DNA from 4 places in the Trichocoleus sp. DQ-A1 genome. Region 1 is predicted to be linked to each of the others. Evidence: predicted binding sites of a transcription regulator. Region 1 holds the regulator's gene; each other region holds the start of a gene.
What was found. Region 1 encodes NtcA, which controls nitrogen genes in cyanobacteria. Its sites were predicted from a motif close to TTTGTANNNNNNNNTACAAA; they were not measured.
Positions count from the first base shown of each region.

Region 2: the regulator NtcA is predicted to act here: its motif matches at 1,914-1,933, upstream of NDI33_RS18445 (DUF3155 domain-containing protein).
Region 3: the regulator NtcA is predicted to act here: its motif matches at 1,604-1,623, upstream of NDI33_RS01555 (ammonium transporter).
Region 4: the regulator NtcA is predicted to act here: its motif matches at 2,465-2,484, upstream of NDI33_RS16970 (P-II family nitrogen regulator).

Region 1 covers NZ_JAMPKE010000043.1:36,225-40,677, reverse strand. The annotation lists gene hisB (imidazoleglycerol-phosphate dehydratase HisB) at 1-208, opposite strand, end outside; gene fabI (enoyl-ACP reductase FabI) at 362-1,138, opposite strand; gene ntcA (global nitrogen regulator NtcA) at 1,518-2,189, shown strand; gene NDI33_RS24900 (DUF3084 domain-containing protein) at 2,435-4,036, shown strand; gene NDI33_RS24895 (pre-16S rRNA-processing nuclease YqgF) at 4,111-4,453, shown strand, end outside.
Region 2 covers NZ_JAMPKE010000020.1:70,549-75,001, forward strand. The annotation lists gene NDI33_RS18440 (GAF domain-containing sensor histidine kinase) at 19-1,518, opposite strand; gene NDI33_RS18445 (DUF3155 domain-containing protein) at 1,962-2,282, shown strand; gene NDI33_RS18450 (IS982 family transposase) at 2,394-3,272, opposite strand; gene NDI33_RS18455 (cofactor assembly of complex C subunit B) at 3,422-3,955, opposite strand; gene NDI33_RS18460 (PadR family transcriptional regulator) at 4,056-4,409, opposite strand.
Region 3 covers NZ_JAMPKE010000001.1:347,211-351,663, forward strand. The annotation lists gene amt (ammonium transporter) at 1-1,448, shown strand, start outside; gene NDI33_RS01555 (ammonium transporter) at 1,697-3,184, shown strand; gene NDI33_RS01560 (SGNH/GDSL hydrolase family protein) at 3,277-4,143, shown strand; gene NDI33_RS01565 (4-hydroxy-3-methylbut-2-enyl diphosphate reductase) at 4,243-4,453, shown strand, end outside.
Region 4 covers NZ_JAMPKE010000017.1:51,385-55,837, forward strand. The annotation lists gene ftsZ (cell division protein FtsZ) at 1-109, shown strand, start outside; gene NDI33_RS16955 (hypothetical protein) at 200-325, opposite strand; gene thiD (bifunctional hydroxymethylpyrimidine kinase/phosphomethylpyrimidine kinase) at 628-1,455, shown strand; gene NDI33_RS16965 (DUF3450 domain-containing protein) at 1,609-2,238, shown strand; gene NDI33_RS16970 (P-II family nitrogen regulator) at 2,593-2,931, shown strand; gene rdgB (RdgB/HAM1 family non-canonical purine NTP pyrophosphatase) at 3,115-3,696, opposite strand; gene NDI33_RS16980 (hypothetical protein) at 3,959-4,453, shown strand, end outside.

The DNA.
Region 1 (4,453 bases):
AATCAATCAGGCTGTGAGAGGCGATTTGATGCAGCATATGGTCTAAAAACGGAATGCCAGTTTTTGCATTGCAAGTGCCATTCCCGTCTAATTTGACGGTGACGATAACATCCGTTTCGCCCGTCTTGCGGGGAACCCTTGCCATGCGAGGAGACAAAAGCTGTTCAATGCTTGGAGAAGGTGTAAATTGGCGATCGCGTGCCTGCATCGCAGATGCTCACTCAAGAAAATAAAGTTAAGTTTATTATCCTACGTTACTGAGCATTTGGGAGACGCGAAAGCCTTAAAAATGCAAAATTAAAAATTAAAAATTAGCAGAATCTTTGCTTTTTAATTTTTAATTTTTAATGTTTGATTCTTTTTACATCCCCATAATCTCGTATCCCGCATCGACATACAGCACCTGACCTGTAATGCCACTTGCCAAATCGCTACACAAGAAAGCAGCCGCATTTCCCACTTCTTTCTGAGTTACAGTGCGTCGCAGCGGTGCCACTTCCTCAACGTGATGGATCATATCCAGAATGCCACCTACCGCCGACGATGCCAAAGTACGGATGGGACCCGCCGAAATTGCATTCACGCGAATATTCTGCGGTCCTAATTCAGATGCCAGGTAACGGACACTCATTTCCAGTCCAGACTTGGCAATTCCCATCACGTTGTAGTTGGGGATCACCTTAACGCCGCCTAGATAAGTCAGCGTGACAATGCTGCCACCTTCTGTCATCAGTGGTTTTGCTGACCCAGCAAGTTGTACCAGCGAATAGGTACTAATTTCTAGAGCTTGGGTGAAGCCAGCACGAGTAGTGGTACTAAAATCACCTGATAAATCTTCCTTGTTCGCAAAAGCAAGACAATGGATCACGATGTCTAGCTTGCCCCACTTATCGCGGATGGCGTCAAATGTAGACTGAATTTGGGTCTCATTCTGGACATCGCAGGGTAAAAATAAGCTGGGGTTGAGGGGTTCTACCAACTCTGCCACTTTTTTTTCAAAGCGGCCTCGGTCGTCTGGCAGGTAAGTTACTCCTAGATTCGCACCCGCTTGGTGCAGTTGCTGAGCAATCCCCCAGGCGATCGATCGATTGTTGGCAATGCCGGTGACAAGGGCGTTTTTTCCGGTTAAATCTAGCATAAATGTCGATTTTGAAGGCAATATTAGAGGATATCCGATTTAGGGGAGTATTCAAGATCGCGATCGCCCGGAGCAAGGCTGTCTAGTACGGGTAAGGAGCGTGCCTCCTTACTCACCATGCATCCCACCCGATAGCGCAGATACTGTCAAGATATCAACATTTTCCGTCATAATCTTACTTGCCTTGAGCAGGGAGAGAACTAAAGAAGGTAGCCGGGGAAACTACTTTAAAATTTTGTATCAAATAGCACAAAAACCGCTTGGAAGTCAGTTTATCTGTGTCTAATGTCAGAAAACTCTCATAGTTGTTTTGCTATGGTTAAAGTTCCTCCGACAGAAAGTTGCAGAAGTCTGTAGGGCAGCATTTAGGAAAAAGGAAGTGGCAGTGACGCAAGATAGACCGCTAGCAGCTGTGTTCCGTCAACTGGGAGGTGGGGCGTTTCCACCCGTGGTGGAAACTTTTGAGCGGGGCAAGACGATCTTTTTCCCAGGAGACCCGGCTGAACGGGTATACTTTTTGCTCAAAGGTGCAGTAAAGCTGTCTCGCGTGTATGAAGCTGGGGAAGAAATTACCGTGGCGCTGCTGCGAGAAAACAGCGTTTTTGGAGTACTGTCCTTAATTACAGGGCATCGTTCGGATCGGTTTTATCACGCTGTAGCATTTACGCCAGTGGAGCTGCTTTCGGCACCGATCGATCAGGTAGAGCAATCGCTCAAGGATAATCCAGAGCTATCGATGTTGATGCTGCGGGGGCTTTCTTCGCGCATTTTGCAAACAGAAATGATGATTGAGACATTAGCTCACCGAGATATGGGATCGCGCTTGGTGAGTTTTCTGTTGATTCTGTGCCGTGATTTTGGCGTTCCTACCGCCAATGGAATTACGATCGATCTGAAGCTTTCTCACCAAGCGATCGCTGAAGCAATTGGCTCCACTAGGGTAACAGTCACCCGCTTACTGGGAGATTTGCGGGAGGAAAAAATGATTTCTATCCACAAGAAAAAAATTACGGTACACAACCCAGTTACACTGAGTCAGCAGTTTACTTGAAAACAGCTAGAGGCTCTGGTCAGGTTGTCGGTTAGGTTGTCGGTTAAAACGGTATGGTAGCTCAGCAGGTTATCAAGTTTTAACATTTAGTCGGGGTTGAGTTAAAAGGTCTCAGGTTTTAAGCGGATAGTTTTCAACCTTCCAACCTTTAACCTTTCCGATTTCACCTTCGATCTTTAATTCCTGTTAACCCTTTCTCTAGCCTGCAATGCGATAGGCTGTAACTGGAATGACTGTAGCAGACAATGACCGACAGTGCGCTCTTCCTAATTTTGTCTATTTTAGTGTTGGGAAGCGTCATCGCAACGGTAGGCGATCGCATTGGCACGCGCGTGGGAAAAGCACGCCTGTCGTTGTTCAATCTGCGTCCCCGCAAAACAGCTGTTTTGGTAACGATTCTGACGGGGCTAACGATTTCTGCCTCAACACTAACAATCATCTTCGCGACCAGCGAACAATTGCGGATTGGAGTTTTTAGACTTCAAGAAGTGCAGAAAAAACTCAAGACAGCAAGTAAGGATATTGCTAAAGCGAACGAGCAGAAACGGAAAACCGAAAGCGAACTTGCTAAAACCGCCGCCCAAAAAGAGCAAGTCGAAAAGGAACTCGCTCAAGCTCGCACCCAGCAATCTGTCGCTCAGCAGCGCTTAGATGCGATTAATCGATCTTTGGCAGCTGCGCTGGCTAAACAAGGCCAGACGGAGGCGCAACTAAATCAAACTCAAAGCGAACTGAGTCGGGTCGCCAGCAGCTTTCAGCAAACCCAAAAACAGCTGACCTCTGTCTCTGGGCAAGCGAAGACGCTACGTTCGGAAATCCAACAACTTCAAGCAGAACGCCAAGAATTGCTCCAGCAGCGAAATCAAGTCAGAGCTGAAATTACTGAATTCAAAGCGAAAGTGACTCAGCGCGACCAAAAAATTGCCCAGCAAGACCGAGCAATTAGCCAACGCGATGAGCAAATTCTCAAGCGGGATCAAGCCCTTGTCGAACTTGATGAGAAACTTGCTGCCTTTCGGAAGAGCCTGAGCGATCGCGATGAGCAAATTGCCCAGCGAGACAAAGCCTTATCTCTACTTGACAACAAAATTTCTCAACGAGATGAGGTGATTGCCCAGCGAGAAAATCGCCTTAAAGAACTCGAAAAACAACAAGCTTCCCTAGAGCAGGAAGTGGCAACCTTAGAACAGTATTACCAGTCTTATCAAACTTTGCGTCAGGGTAGTCTGGCACTGCTGCGCGGTCAGGTTCTGGCGGCTGGCGTTTTTCGTATTGTCGAGCCAGCCGCAGCCCGACAGGTCATTGAGCAGCTGTTACGGGAAGCGAATCGGACAGCGATTAAAGCGACCCAACCCGGTCTCAACAAGGTGGCGAACGAACGGGTCGTGCAAATTACAGAGGCACAAGTAGAGCAACTGATCAACCAGATTCAGGATGGTCGAAACTATGTAGTCCGAGTTTTTTCGGCTGGTAACTATGTCCAGGGAGAAAAGCAGGTACAAGTCTTTGCAGACGCCGCACCCAATCAAGTTGTATTCCGCACTGGTGAAGTCGTAGCAACGACATCTGCCGATCCTTCAAACATGACCGACCAACAAATTCGGCAGCGGATTGACCTGCTGCTTGGAGCATCCCAGTTCCGAGCTACTCGCGCGGGGATTTTGGGCGATACAGTTCAGGTTGGCGATAATCGAATTGTTAGCTTGATTCGGTTTATCGAGCAGTTGAAAAAGCACAATAAGCCGATTTCTCTGAAAGCGGTCGTGGCTGAGGACGCCTATATTGCCGGACCCATGAAATTAAATTTGGAGGCGGTTGAAGACGGAGAAGTTGTGGTCAGGATGTAATTTATTAGTCATTAGTGATGAGATGATGACTAATGGCAATTAACCATTTGTAAATTAGCGATTAGCCAATTCAGATGATTTTAGGGTTCGATCCAGGGCGCGATAAGTGTGGTTTAGCCGTAGTGGGGAAAGACAATTCTCTGCATTACCACCAGGTTGTACCAGCAGAAGCAGCGATCGCAACGATCCTTGACTTATGTGAAGAGTACCCAATTGATACTCTGGTGATGGGCGATCAAACCACTTCCAAAAGTTGGAAAAAGAAACTTCAGCAATTTCCAACGTCGGTGCCAATTGTCCTGGTAGATGAGCGCTACAGTACATTGGAAGCACGCGATCGCTATTGGCAAATGTACCCTCCCCAAGGTTTAGGACGCCTGATTCCCCAAGGGATGCGGAGTCTACCCCGACCAATCG
Region 2 (4,453 bases), on a different contig from region 1:
AAATGGAAGAGCAACTTATCAAACTTCATCCTCGCCCTTTAAGGCTTCAGTTGGTAACCAGACAATAAAGGTCGTTCCGGGTCCTTGAGTGTGGGGAATACTCCGCTCGAGCCAGTTGCGTTCGGCGGGGCTAATGACTTCAATTTCGCCCTGCATTTGTTCTACTAAATCTCTCGCGATCGCTAAACCCAATCCACTCCCCGGAATCTCAGTTTCTGCCTGGACGCCTCGGTAATGTCGCTCAAACAAATGCTCTTTATCTTGCACGGGAATGCCAGGGCCAGTATCGCTAATTGCGATCGCCTGAAAATCTCCTTGAGAAGTATGTCGTTGATTTCCTGCCTGAATGTAAACTTGCCCACCCGCCGGGGTATATTTCAAAGCATTGTCAATCAGATTGCTTAGCACTTCGCGCAGCACTTTGGCATTGGCTTGTACTGGCGGCAAATTCGGAGGAATTTCTGCTAATAAAGCCAGATTTTTTTCTTGGGCGATCGCGCTGGATGTCACCACTAGCGGTTCCAAAACTTTCGCCACCGAGCAGGATTCCAATGCCAGCGCTCTCGTCGGAATTGTTTGAGGCTCCAATCCCAAGGGAGAGTAGAGATTTCCTAAATCTTCACCTTTTCGGGGAAGCGGACAGGACGGGGCAATCGGCACCGGAACTGCATCGTAAGAACGATCCGCGATTTGCCCGTACAAAGGCACTAACTCTCCTTCGTCCATATCTACTGCCCGATCGAACTGTAGAAGCAACTCTTGCAAGCGATCGCTTTCACGCACGATGCTGTTAGCAACTTCGCGGTTCGCATCTCCGGGTACCAATCGTCTGAGGAGCAACTTGCCAAACGTCCGTAAGGCGGTCATGGGATTGCGAAACTGATGTATCAGATCGTCCATGAGATCGCGCTGTTGAGCCTGAAGATGACGTTGCTGACTCAGTTGTTGCTCAAACCATTGGGAACGCCGATCCAGAATACAAGCGCTCGCCAGTGTATCGGCAATCCGTTCAATCGCGGTTCGTTCCCGCTGGTTCCAAGGTCTATCTTCACGAGCTGTCACCAGCAACCCCATCACCACACCTTCATGCAACAAAGGCACCACAATTTGGCGCGAGGAGCTACTCAGGTCAGCATCGGCGAAGAGCGATCGCTGGAGGGGCGATGTCCCCGTCTTTGCCTGCAATTCATCAATCGTTTCTTCTTTCCCGACTTCAGCCGCCGATTCCGTTGAACCCGTCTCAGAAACCGCATCGGACTCCTGAGGAACCGGAGATGCCGCTGACAATAACCGAGGAATGGATGCCAACGGTCGATCGGAAAATCCCAAAGCCGAAATCTCATCCGTTTCCCATTCCACCGCTGTCTGTGGGTAAGCAACAACCGGCCTTAGCTTAGTTGGGACGCCCTCTACCAGTTCTTCCGTTAAATACACAACACTCAAGGCAGCTTCCAGTCCTTGAGTTAATAGTGCTACTTGTGATTGGCACAAAGTTATGAATTCTGAACTGGTAGACATAGACACATTCGCTTATACTTGGGTACTTGACAGCGAGGAAAATTGCATTCATCGGCTCGGGTTTTCTTCCGTCGATCCTGACACGCAATTGCGCTGAAGCGGCAAAGGTCGTGCAAAAACCTCATTTTTGTTTCTTTTTATTACAAAAATTTTAGCGAGCTTTCATGATAGTTTGGTTAGGAAATTGCTTCCAAACTGGCTAAATTTTGTCAAGGTCGAATAAATATAGCCCTTTATACGCTATATCTAGGCTCTAGTTTGGACAAGCTTGCATATATAGCGTCTATTGCCCGTTCTGCTGCTGTCGATTTTAATTTCTGAGGGCTGTAATGTTTGTATCAATCGGTAAAAAGCGGTTGATATTTTGAACTCAAACCGATATACTTGCGACGGTTTTTGTATCTATCATTACAACTGTCAGAATTAAAGGGGAGGTAAGGAGGTTGGCTAGAAGACGCAAGCGGAAAAGTCGCCGTCGCCAGGAAGGACGTAGAATTTTAGAGCATGTCCCTCAGTATAGTATTGAAAGTGGCGAAGATAAACCAGTCACCGCCGCGCGAAAGTTTATTCAAACCGAAGGAATCCTTCCGCCTGCTTTGCTGCTCGTGAAGCGGAACGAACACACCACAGATCGGTACTTTTGGGCGGAAAAGGGGCTATTTGGTGCCCAATATGTTGAAGAAAATCATTTTCTGTTTCCTAGCCTTAGGATAATCGACAATCCTGTGGAAAAGCCTACCCTCGCCGCTGTTCGTAGCAGCTGAAGTTTTAGGCATTAAACGTGAAAACTCGGTTATAGGGGCGGTTTGCGAACCGCCCCTATTGTTTTATAGGAGGAATTTTGAATTTTTCCTTCTAATTAACCTGAGTTCGGGTTAAGCAGCTTGAGGCAAAGTGAAATCCAGATTGAGTGAAGGCTTCTTTGGCTGATGACAATAAGCAATCAATCCGCAGAGGATATTCACCATAAAGTTGACCGGGCTGCGATGCCTGGAATGTTCAATCTGAGAAATATTCTTCAGTTGGTCAATGATAGTTTCAATAATCGACCGTTTGCGGGAGAGTAACTTGTCACTTAAGCGCATCAAGCGGTTCTTCATGTTGCGTTTAGGCTTGGCAAAGAATTCAATGCCATAGGCTTGAAAAAGTGTTTGAGCTAGGGCATGAGAGACATAGCCTCGGTCTGCAAAAACTTTGCCAAAGAGGCCTTTAAGCAGCTCTGGAACAGGCTTACGGTCATCAATATTGCCAGGGGTGAGGGTGAAGTTGAGCAGCTCTCCACACTCATTGACTACCAGATGCAGCTTGAAGCCAAAGAACCAATCGACTGAGGTTTTGCCTCTTGCTGCCAGATTGGAAAATACTCGATGTCGTGGGATACGACGATTGTGGCAAACCTTGAGGCTAGTGGCATCGATGAAGCTGATGCCAGTACACTCCCCAAAACAGTGCTTGAGGTAAATGCACAATGGCAGTAGGGCCGAAGGCATCCATTCCACAAATCGGTTATAGCTCACCAATGACGGGAAAGCGTCTTTCCAGTACATACTGACGTGCTGGAGGTAGTAAGCCTTGAAGTTGCGGTAGTGCTGTTGGTGAAAAGCGACTAAGATGGTCATGATTTCACTTAGACTCAAGGCGCGAGAGCGCACTCGTTGCTGAACCCCCTGCCCTAGTAGAGAAGCTCGCCACTGGGGTTCAAAGTGTTGGCAGAAATCATCGATATTGCAGAAAAGTTCTTCTAGACTAATCATGGGAGAGGCTTGCTGAATGATGGTTTTGACAACTTTTAGCTTACACAGCCCCTCCCTTTCTTATCCCGAACTCAGGTTAATTAAAATTCTTTTGGATTCACAAACTGACCAGGTTTTGGAATTTTTTAAGATTTTTAGCCAGAGAGTTGTCATTCGCAAGGCTTTAATTGCAGTTCCTGTTGCAATTGAGCCAATTCATCACGATGGGCGATGACAGTTATTAAACTTCTGGTCTCTTTTTCGACACCTGCAAATGTTTCCACCTTCAGGGAAACTTGTTCGCTGCGTCCAGCTTTTTTCCAGTAAAAAACGCCAGCGGCTGGTGAAAGGAGAACCAAACCTAGAAAGATTTTAGCGAATTGGGGAAATAAAATTGCTAAAATCAACGCCAAACAAAGAAAGCCACAAAAAGCTAATAAGCTCAGAAAAATTGCCAAAAACCAGCTGGGGCGGACAAAGCCTTGGAATGTAACTTGATTTTGCTTTGCATCCACCGCCGCAATCCGGTAAGCACGCCGATCGAAATATTGTTGCAATTGAATTAAAATTGATTCTTCTGGTTGCTCCGCAATCAGTTTCACTTGTTGCGTTCGATCCTTAGCGGAGGCTCGAATAAAGAAAAATAGACCGACTGCTAACAACAGTGTTAGCAGAAATGTTGAAAAGAGAATTGTCGTATTCACGAATTTCTAGATAGGACAATGGAAAATAGGCTCTTGTCCAAGAGATACAAGATCGCCTATAACCTATAGCCTATCGCAAGAGAGCTTCTTTGGGATTGGCTCAGATGGCTTGAGATTCTCTCATTGTGTATTCATCCCAAAGGCGAGCCAGGTCATGAGCCTGTTCCAGACACTCTGGGCGAATTTGATACATTCGACGAGGTCTTCCTCTGCCTTCCACTTTTTTCCAATACCCTGTGATAGCGGCTTGGTCTTCCAGAAATTTTAAGGCGCTGTATAAAACGGTATCAGAAAGCCGATAGGTAGGATATTCACTCTCTAGTCGCCCGATGAGTTCTGTTCCATAGGATTCTCCGCTCATCAAAACTGAAAGGACATAACACACCGCTAGTTCCTTGTTGAGATAAGTGGGAGGAGGGTCTTGAAAAAACTGATAAATATCCTCAAATTTCATCTGCATAATTCACTGAACTCCCAGCCAAATAAATTGGATTAGGA
Region 3 (4,453 bases), on a different contig from region 1:
CCATTTTGATTGTGATGGTGTGGGGTTATGCAGCAGTCGCCCAGGATGCTCCGGCGGCTGAGGGGCCGACAACAGCCGAGTTGAAGGTAGCGCTAGACACCCTATGGGTAGCGATCGCGGCTTTCCTGGTGTTTTTCATGAATGCTGGCTTTTGTATGCTAGAAACTGGCTTCTGCCGCCAGAAAAACGCGGTCAACGTTCTCGCCAAAAACTTGATTGTGTTTGCTCTAGCAACCGTCGCGTTTTGGGCGATTGGTTTTGGCTTGATGTTCGGGGACGGCAATCCTTTCATTGGTTTGAGCGGGTGGTTTTTGAGCGGAGCCGATAACAGCCCTGCCACCAACGATGCCTATCAAGGTGTTTTTGGCTCTCTGAAATGGGCTGGCGTTCCCTTAGCTGCTAAGTTTTTGTTTCAGCTAGTATTTGCCGGAACAGCCGCCACGATTGTTTCTGGAGCGGTTGCAGAACGAATTAAGTTTGTTGACTTCTTAATCTTCAGCCTCTTACTCGTCGGGATTGCCTACCCGCTCACCGGACACTGGGTCTGGGGCGGTGGCTGGCTGCAAACCAGAGGTTTCTGGGATTTCGCGGGTTGCACGGTCGTTCACTCAGTGGGTGGCTGGGCTGCTTTGATGGGAGCCGCATTCTTAGGGCCACGGCTTGGTAAATATCAAGATGGGCAAAGCGTTGCTTTCCCTGGTCATAACCTGAGCATTGCCACCTTGGGCACTTTGATTCTCTGGTTGGGCTGGTTTGGTTTCAACCCTGGCTCCACAATGGCTGCCGATCCAAACGCCATTACTCACATTGCCCTGACAACCAACATGGGGGGTGCTGCGGGTGGAATTGCCGCTACCATTACAGCTTGGTTGTACCTGGGTAAGCCGGATCTGTCGATGATTATCAACGGCATTTTGGCTGGCTTAGTTTCGGTGACAGCTTCCTGTGCTTTTATCAGCATTGGCAGTTCTTTGATCATCGGTTTGGTTGGCGGAGTATTAGTCGTTTTCGCTGTCACTCTCTTTGACAAAATCAAAATTGATGACCCGGTGGGCGCGACCTCAGTTCACCTGGTTTGTGGTATCTGGGGGACTCTGGCAGTGGGTTTATTTGCTGCTGGCCCTGGTGTCTATTCCTGGTACGGTGAGGGTCTTGGCCCAACCAAGGGGTTATTGCTCGGTGGTGGTCTCGGACAGTTGATCACTCAACTGATTGGTATTGTCACAGTGGGAGGCATAACCGTTCTACTCAGTACAATCTTCTGGCTGGCGTTGAAAGCGACCCTCGGTATCCGAGTCACTCCAGAAGAGGAGTTTGAAGGTTTGGATATCGGAGAACATGGCATGGAAGCTTACAGTGGATTCCTTAAGGAAGGAAGCTCTGCTGGGTTTTCTGATACTGGTAAGCATGGTGGAATGCCGACTCCGCCCGGTGAATATGTCAAGTAACGACAGATAAACCAAAAGAAAGCATTTTGTTCTTTTGAGTTTTCTCCTTTCCCCATAGAGTCCGCCCTATTCCCAACTCTATAGAGTTGCGAGTAGGGCGGATTTCATTTTTGTCGTCTATCTGTGGGTGAAATATTTATGGGCAACTCCGCTAATTTGTATACTTTGATACAGAATTGACCTGATTGAAATTGGTGCAATCAGATTCATTTGCTTAACAAAGCGATCGCGTTGATGGAACCAAATCAGTGATCAAGAAAGTTCTCATTACTTGGATACTGGCGCTGTGTCTTCTGGGTGGCCCAATGGTAGGAAATGCGCTTGCCCAAGACGCATCGCCTTCGGTGAGTCCTTCCCCGGAATTGTCCGCTCCCGCAACGGTTCCTGGGGAACCAACCGATGCTTCGCGTCAGGAAGCATCGCCAGCGGTGGCTGAGGCTCCGAAAATCGACACAGGCGATACCGCATTTATGCTAATTTCATCAGCCCTAGTGCTGCTGATGACGCCTGGGTTAGCTTTTTTCTATGGCGGATTAGTGCGATCGCGCAACGTCCTCAACACCATTATGATGAGCTTCATCCTCATGGGAGTTGTCGGCGTTACCTGGACTCTGTGGGGCTATAGCCTCGCCTTTGCACCCACTTCCTTGACCCCTGGAGCCGATCCTCCTTTCAGTGCCAATCCCTTCATTGGCAGCCTGAACTGGCTATTTTTGAATAACGTCGCCTTCGACCAACCCGATCCGGTCGGTTACGCTGGCACGATTCCCCATCAAGTGTTCATGGTTTACCAGATGATGTTTGCCATCATCACTCCAGCCCTAATTTCTGGGGCTATCGTGGAGCGGATGAGTTTCAAGGCATACTTCTGGTTCATCCTGCTTTGGTCTACCTTTATCTACTCTCCCTTAGCTCACTGGGTTTGGGGCAAAGGCTGGATCGGTACATTTGGAGCCTTAGATTTTGCTGGAGGAACCGTCGTACACATCAGCTCTGGCGTCTCTGCTGTCGTCGCCGCTTGGGTGATTGGGCCGCGAAAAAGCTTCATGGTGACACCACACGCACCCCATAACGTGCCTTACGTGCTACTCGGAATCGGTATGCTCTGGTTTGGCTGGTTTGGCTTTAATGCCGGGAGTGCTTTAACAGCAGGTTCCCTAGCAGCGGTAGCTTTCGTCGCCACAATGGTCGCTGCGGCAGCCGGCGGTCTCACTTGGGTCATCCTGGAATGGCTACTCAGAGGCAAACCGACAGCAATTGGCATTGCCAGCGGTTTCCTCGGCGGACTGGTTGGCGTGACCCCGGCAGCCGGATACGTGAATCCGCTCGGAGCCATCTTCATCGGTTCCGTTACCTCTGTTTGCTGTTTCTTTGCCGTCAGTCTCCGAGCCAAGTTGCAGTTTGACGATTCTTTGGATACCTTTCCTATCCACGGCGTTGGCGGGACGATAGGGGCGCTTCTGACGGGTCTGGTTGCGACGACAACCGTTAACTCAGCAGGAGACAACGGTTTATTTTTCGGCAATCCCGTCCAATTATGGGAACAGATTGTCGGTGTCTTAGCAACTTATGTGTTTGCCGGGGTGGGCACTTTTGCTATCCTCAAACTTTTAAGTTTGGCGATGGATTTGCGAGTCAAACCTAACGCTGAAGACCAAGGTTTAGACATCAACGAGCATGGTGAAGAAGGTTATGGAGAGGATTTTGCCACTGGACTGAGCTTCAAAGGCGAATAATTGGCAATTTCCATTGGCAGCTAGGCGATCGCTCGATTTGTGGATGCTAGCAATTTAAGATTAAATTCAACCTGTGCTGAATCTGATTTAGTGTGTCCACTCGCTCGAAAACCTTTCTTCCGGCTTGGGCGCTTTTGTCCCTAGCTACCAACGGGTTGCTGATGCTAACAGTAATTTTGTTGCTGAATCGGGATCGGTGGCTATCAGCTAGGTTACAAGCTAGCGATGCTACCTCTGTAGAGCCGATCCCAGAAGACGTCTCTACCAGCCTGCTGACGAAAACACTACCTTCCACACCCGCGTTAGGGCCGCGCCACCAGCTGAATTACGCTCAGTGGGTGACGCTGCTCAGGCAAGAAGCGGAGGTAGCCGCAACCAAAAATCCCAAACATTTAACCGTACTGGCTGGGGATTCGCTCAGTCTGTGGTTTCCTTCGGAGCTATTGCCAACAGAGCGCACTTGGCTCAATCAAGGAATTTCTGGAGATACTTCGGGGGGTTTGCTCAACCGATTGGATGTGTTGGACGAAACTCAGCCGGAAACGATCTTGGTGATGATTGGCATTAACGACCTGATCCGAGGGGTGGGGGATCGGAGAATTCTGGCGAACCAGCGACAGATTATCCGCTATCTGCGACGGGTTCATCCCCAAGCACAGATTGTTGTGCAGTCGATTTTGCCCCACGGCGGTAAAAAGTCAACCTGGGTGGGACGCGATCGCCTGATTGCTATCCCTAGCAGTCGCATCCGCGAACTAAACCGACAACTGGGCGCGATCGCTCGTTCGGAATCTGTCAGCTATCTCGATCTCTATCCCCTGTTTGCCGATAGTAACGGCAATATACAGCCCGAACTGACGACGGATGGCTTGCACCTAAGTCCCCAAGGCTATGTTATTTGGCGCTATGCCCTTCAATTCTTCATGCAGGTGGAAACAGAACCCAGCAAAGCCAATTAAAAATTCCTGGCTTTGACTTTGCTGGGTAACGCCAGCTGAGCGTCCAGGCATTTTATGATCGACGAGGAGAACCACCAGAATGAGAGAGGAAACGGCTGCATGGATACAAAAGCCTTCAAACGGTCATTAAACAGTTCTGAGAACTACCATCGCAAGGGCTTTGGTCATCAAGAGGAAGTCGCTGGTGTCCTCAAATCCGAGTATCAGAGCCATCTCATTCAGGAAATTCGGGAAAACAACTACACCCTGAAACGCGGTGATGTCACCATCCGGTTAGCCGAATCGTTTGGTTTTTGCTGGGGTGTGGAAC
Region 4 (4,453 bases), on a different contig from region 1:
TGCACCGTCACCCGTTCCTCCTTCTACCCCCACGTTTGAGCCTAAACCTCAACAAGGTGGAGGATTGGATATTCCGGAATTTCTCCAAAGACGGCGTCCGCAACGCTAGAAGAATTAAAAATTAAAAATGGAACACTTCCTTTTTAATTTTTAATTGATGCGTGGGCAATCCAGCCTTAGTTAGCAGGGTGCGAAATTCTTACAAACTTCCACGAAGCCGATTGAATTCGGTAGAAGTTCCGAAGTCAATGATTACCTGTCCCAAAAGTGGGTAGACTTGACTGATTACGGGAGCGATCGCTACATCCATGCTCTCACGCCGCACGAATTTCCCCTCCTAAACTGGAAATCAGTGCGGCTCATCGTATATTTCCTCTAATTAGGTCTTTAGGCACATAACTCAGTTCTACTCGCTTCTCAAGGGCAGCATTGCAATAATTTGCCGACTCATCGGCAAATTGTAAATTGAGCAGCACTCGATTTGCAGCAATTTGTAAAATCTAATCATTCAATTCAATTTAGATTGGGATTGGTTTCATCAAAATTTAGAGTAAAAGTAATTGTTAGTAGTCCTTAATTTGCGGGTATTAACTAATTACCCATTTCTCTTACCCATTCCTCATTCCTATGACCGTTAAAAACCCTTCAAGCGTACCTGTTGCTCTCACAATTGCCGGTTCTGATAGCGGCGGCGGTGCTGGCATTCAGGCCGATTTACGGACATTTGCCTTTCACTGCGTTCACGGCACCAGTGCCATTACTTGCGTGACAGCGCAGAATACGCTGGGAGTGACGCGGGTGGATGCTTTACCGACAGCAGCAATTGTCGCCCAGATTGAGGCTGTGGTGACGGATATTGGCGTCCAAGCAGCGAAAACGGGGATGTTGTTGAATGGGGAGATTATTGCGGCTGTAGCGCAAGCTGTGGAAGCTTTCAAACTGGACAAATTAGTCGTCGATCCCGTCATGGTATCGCGCACGGGTGCCCAGCTGATTGACAATGACGCTGTGGCAACGTTGAGGGATGTCTTAATCCCCAAAGCAGCGATTGTGACCCCCAACCGCTACGAAGCTCAATTACTGAGCGGATTGCCGATTCATACCTTGGATGATATGCGCTCTGCTGCCCAACGGATTTATCATTTTGGAGGTGGTGCGGCTGTATTAGTGAAAGGAGGCGGAATGGAGGGGAATCTACGCGGCATCGATATCTGGTTCGATGGGCACCATCTGGAAACCTTGAAAACCGCAACCGTAGAGACGACCAATACTCACGGCACAGGGTGTACGCTCAGTAGCGCGATCGCGGCTAATCTAGCCTTGGGCAAAGATCGGTGGTCTGCGGTTCAAAAAGCCAAAGATTATGTCACCACTGCTCTAAAATACGCTTTAGCCATTGGTCAGGGTCAAGGGCCAGTGGGACACTTTTTTCCCCTCCTACAATCGGAGAATTAAAACAATCGGAGAATACAAAGGTTATAGCAATGACACCGTAAAGATCGATTGGGGCACATTCCTAGTTGATTAAATAGCAAATTTGTTAAAAAATGGCTGTCAGAGTCGCCTCACTTTCCATTATTGTTGCCTTACCAAACTTAAACTAAATCCATGATGTCTAATCCCTCGACCCGCTCGCCAATGCAAAATGCTTATATTTCTGAGCAGACTCCCCAAAGCCCAATGAATACCTACCGTCCCTCAGTGCCAATTTCGGTTTACAAAGAACTCTCAGCAGAGTTACAAACAGCGCAAGCGATGCTGGACTCGCTGAATTCCCAAAATCAGCAGTTAGCCAAAGAAAATCAACAGCTGCGCCAAGAAATCGAAAAAGTTGTTCAGTCAGCTTTGCACGCACAACAGGTAGTAACTTCGTTTCCCTCCGGGGGTCGAGTTGAAGTTCCCCCTCCCCCCATTGAACCGGAAATTCGGACTGCACCAAACGCAACACCTAAGCGGCGTCCTCCGCAGCCTCCTCGTCCTCCTCGTTCGGCTGCGATCGCTCCGCCAGTGGAAGTTCTACCTCCTTCCCCTCCCAAAGCGGAACCAGCACCATTACCTGATTTTTCAGAAAGCTTGGTAATCGAACAAGAAGAAGGTCGGTATCGTCGCCCAACTCAGCCAGAGCGTTCCGCAGATGTGAGTGGCTGGTGGTTAATCATCGTCATCTTTTTGATTGTGGCGACAGCGTTTGGCACTGGCTTTTTGATTGTGCGTCCGCTTTTGAATAATAGTCGTTGAGCTTGCTGGTTGACGGCTGAAAGATTAACTCTGCTAGGAGTCGGAAGAACCGGGTGCATCTGCCTGGAACAACCGCTTTGATACAAATGGGGAAAATATTTCCAAACCCGCGCATCTTCACTGTACTCTCTAGTCAACGATGTCTAGTTAACGAGTCAGCGATATCTAGAGAAACCTGTTAGTTAGGGTTGGCACAATGGATGCCTCTGGTAGGAGTGAAGAGCAATATGTATCATATAATACAAAAATCTTTGTTTGAGCAGTGATAAAACATAGCCGCCGCTTTACGAGTACCTTTGGTTGTACAAATTGATTGTACAGATCAAATCCAGAACGAACTGAGGAGTTAGAAGCTTGAAAAAAGTTGAAGCGATTATCCGGCCTTTTAAACTCGACGAAGTTAAAATTGCGCTAGTCAATGCGGGAATTGTGGGAATGACCGTTTCTGAAGTCCGAGGATTTGGGCGGCAGAAAGGCCAAACCGAACGTTATCGCGGTTCCGAGTACACGGTTGAGTTTCTGCAAAAACTTAAAGTAGAGATCGTTGTTGAAGACAGCCAGGTTGATATGGTGATTGAGAAAATCATTGCCGCTGCCCGAACGGGTGAAATCGGTGATGGTAAGATTTTTGTCAGCCCGGTAGAGCAGGTCATCAGAATTCGGACGGGGGAAAAGAATCTGGAAGCTGTCTAAGTCAGGACTGAGGACTGAGGACTGAGGACTGAGGACTGAGGACTGAGGGCTGAGGACTGAGGACTGAGGACTGAGGACTGAGTCATCAAGGTTAGAGGTCAGGAGTCATTAAAAATCAGAAATTAGAATTTTTGGCGATCGCAAAATTCTGATTTCTGGTTGCTGGATTTCTAACTTCTGGACTCAATCCTCAGTCTTTAAGGTCTGTAGCTGGGGTAAGAGAATTTTAAAAGCTTGACCGCGATGGCTCCACTGGCGCTTCAACTCAGGAGTCATTTCCGCAAAGGTCATTTGCTCTTTGGGAACGTAAAAAATCGGATCGTAGCCGAATCCTCCCGTACCGCGAGGGGCGTGGAGAATTTCGCCGCGGCAAACTCCTTCGGCTTGCAGGGCGATCGCGCCATCGGGACGAGCGATCGCGATCGCACACACAAATTGGGCTTCCCGATTCAGTTCGTTGCCGAGTTCATTCAACAGGCGTTCAATTCGAGCGGGGTCGGTTTTGCCGTAACGAGCGGAATAAATACCAGGTGCGCCCTCTAAGGCGTCTACTTCCAAGCCAGAATCATCTGCGATCGCCCACTCTCCAGTCGCCTCTGCCACCTGGGATGCCTTCAGACAAGCGTTAGCCATGAAGGTGTCACCCGATTCCTCAATCTCCAGTTCCTCTGGCTTCAGGGTCAATTCCCAGCCAAATCCGCTTAAATACTTCTGCATCTCTCGCAGCTTGCCTGGATTTCCCGTAGCGACTACCAACACAGTCATCGCGATCGCTCCCTTGCTGGAATAAATACACACCTACACGATTATAGAAACCTGTTTTTGCAGAAGTTAAATTTTTTGGCTGGCGATCGCTATCTGAAACTTGTAAAAAATCACCCATTCAGGTGAACGAAACAGCGGAACTAACTCGCACGATAGCAGCGTCAAGCGTTTTATCTGCTATATGCATTCGATGAGCGTTGGAGTGCCGCTCGTCTCACCTAACACGCTCTCCGCTTGCAAAAACAACTCTATTGAGGTTTCTATGAGACAGATTTTCAAAAATCACTCCAAACCCGTAAACTCTGGTAAAACAGTTCACCAATCCGATCGGGTTTTTGCCGCTTTAGTTCTAACTGGCATCTTGTCTTTAGGCGCAGGTCTGACACTGTTACAAACCGCATTTGCTGCCCCAGCCGGACTTTCTGAGTCTATCACCAGACTGGTTAAGGTTAAAGACCAGAAAGTTGGGCAAAATCTTGACCGTAAGCAAGCTAATCGCTTACCGCCTCGGATTGCTAACGCTGTTCGTCAAGATTTGTCGCGTCAAACTGGCATCGCTCCGGGAAAGCTCAAAATTACTCAGTTTAGTCAGGAAACTTGGAACGATGGCTGTTTAGGACTTCCGAAATCGGGTGAATTTTGTACTCAAGCATTAGTTCCCGGTTGGCGTGTTGTCGTGTCTAGCAATAACAAAACTTGGGTCTATCGCACCAATTCTACAGGGCAAGTTTTACGTCAAGAAAAGTCGAATACTCCT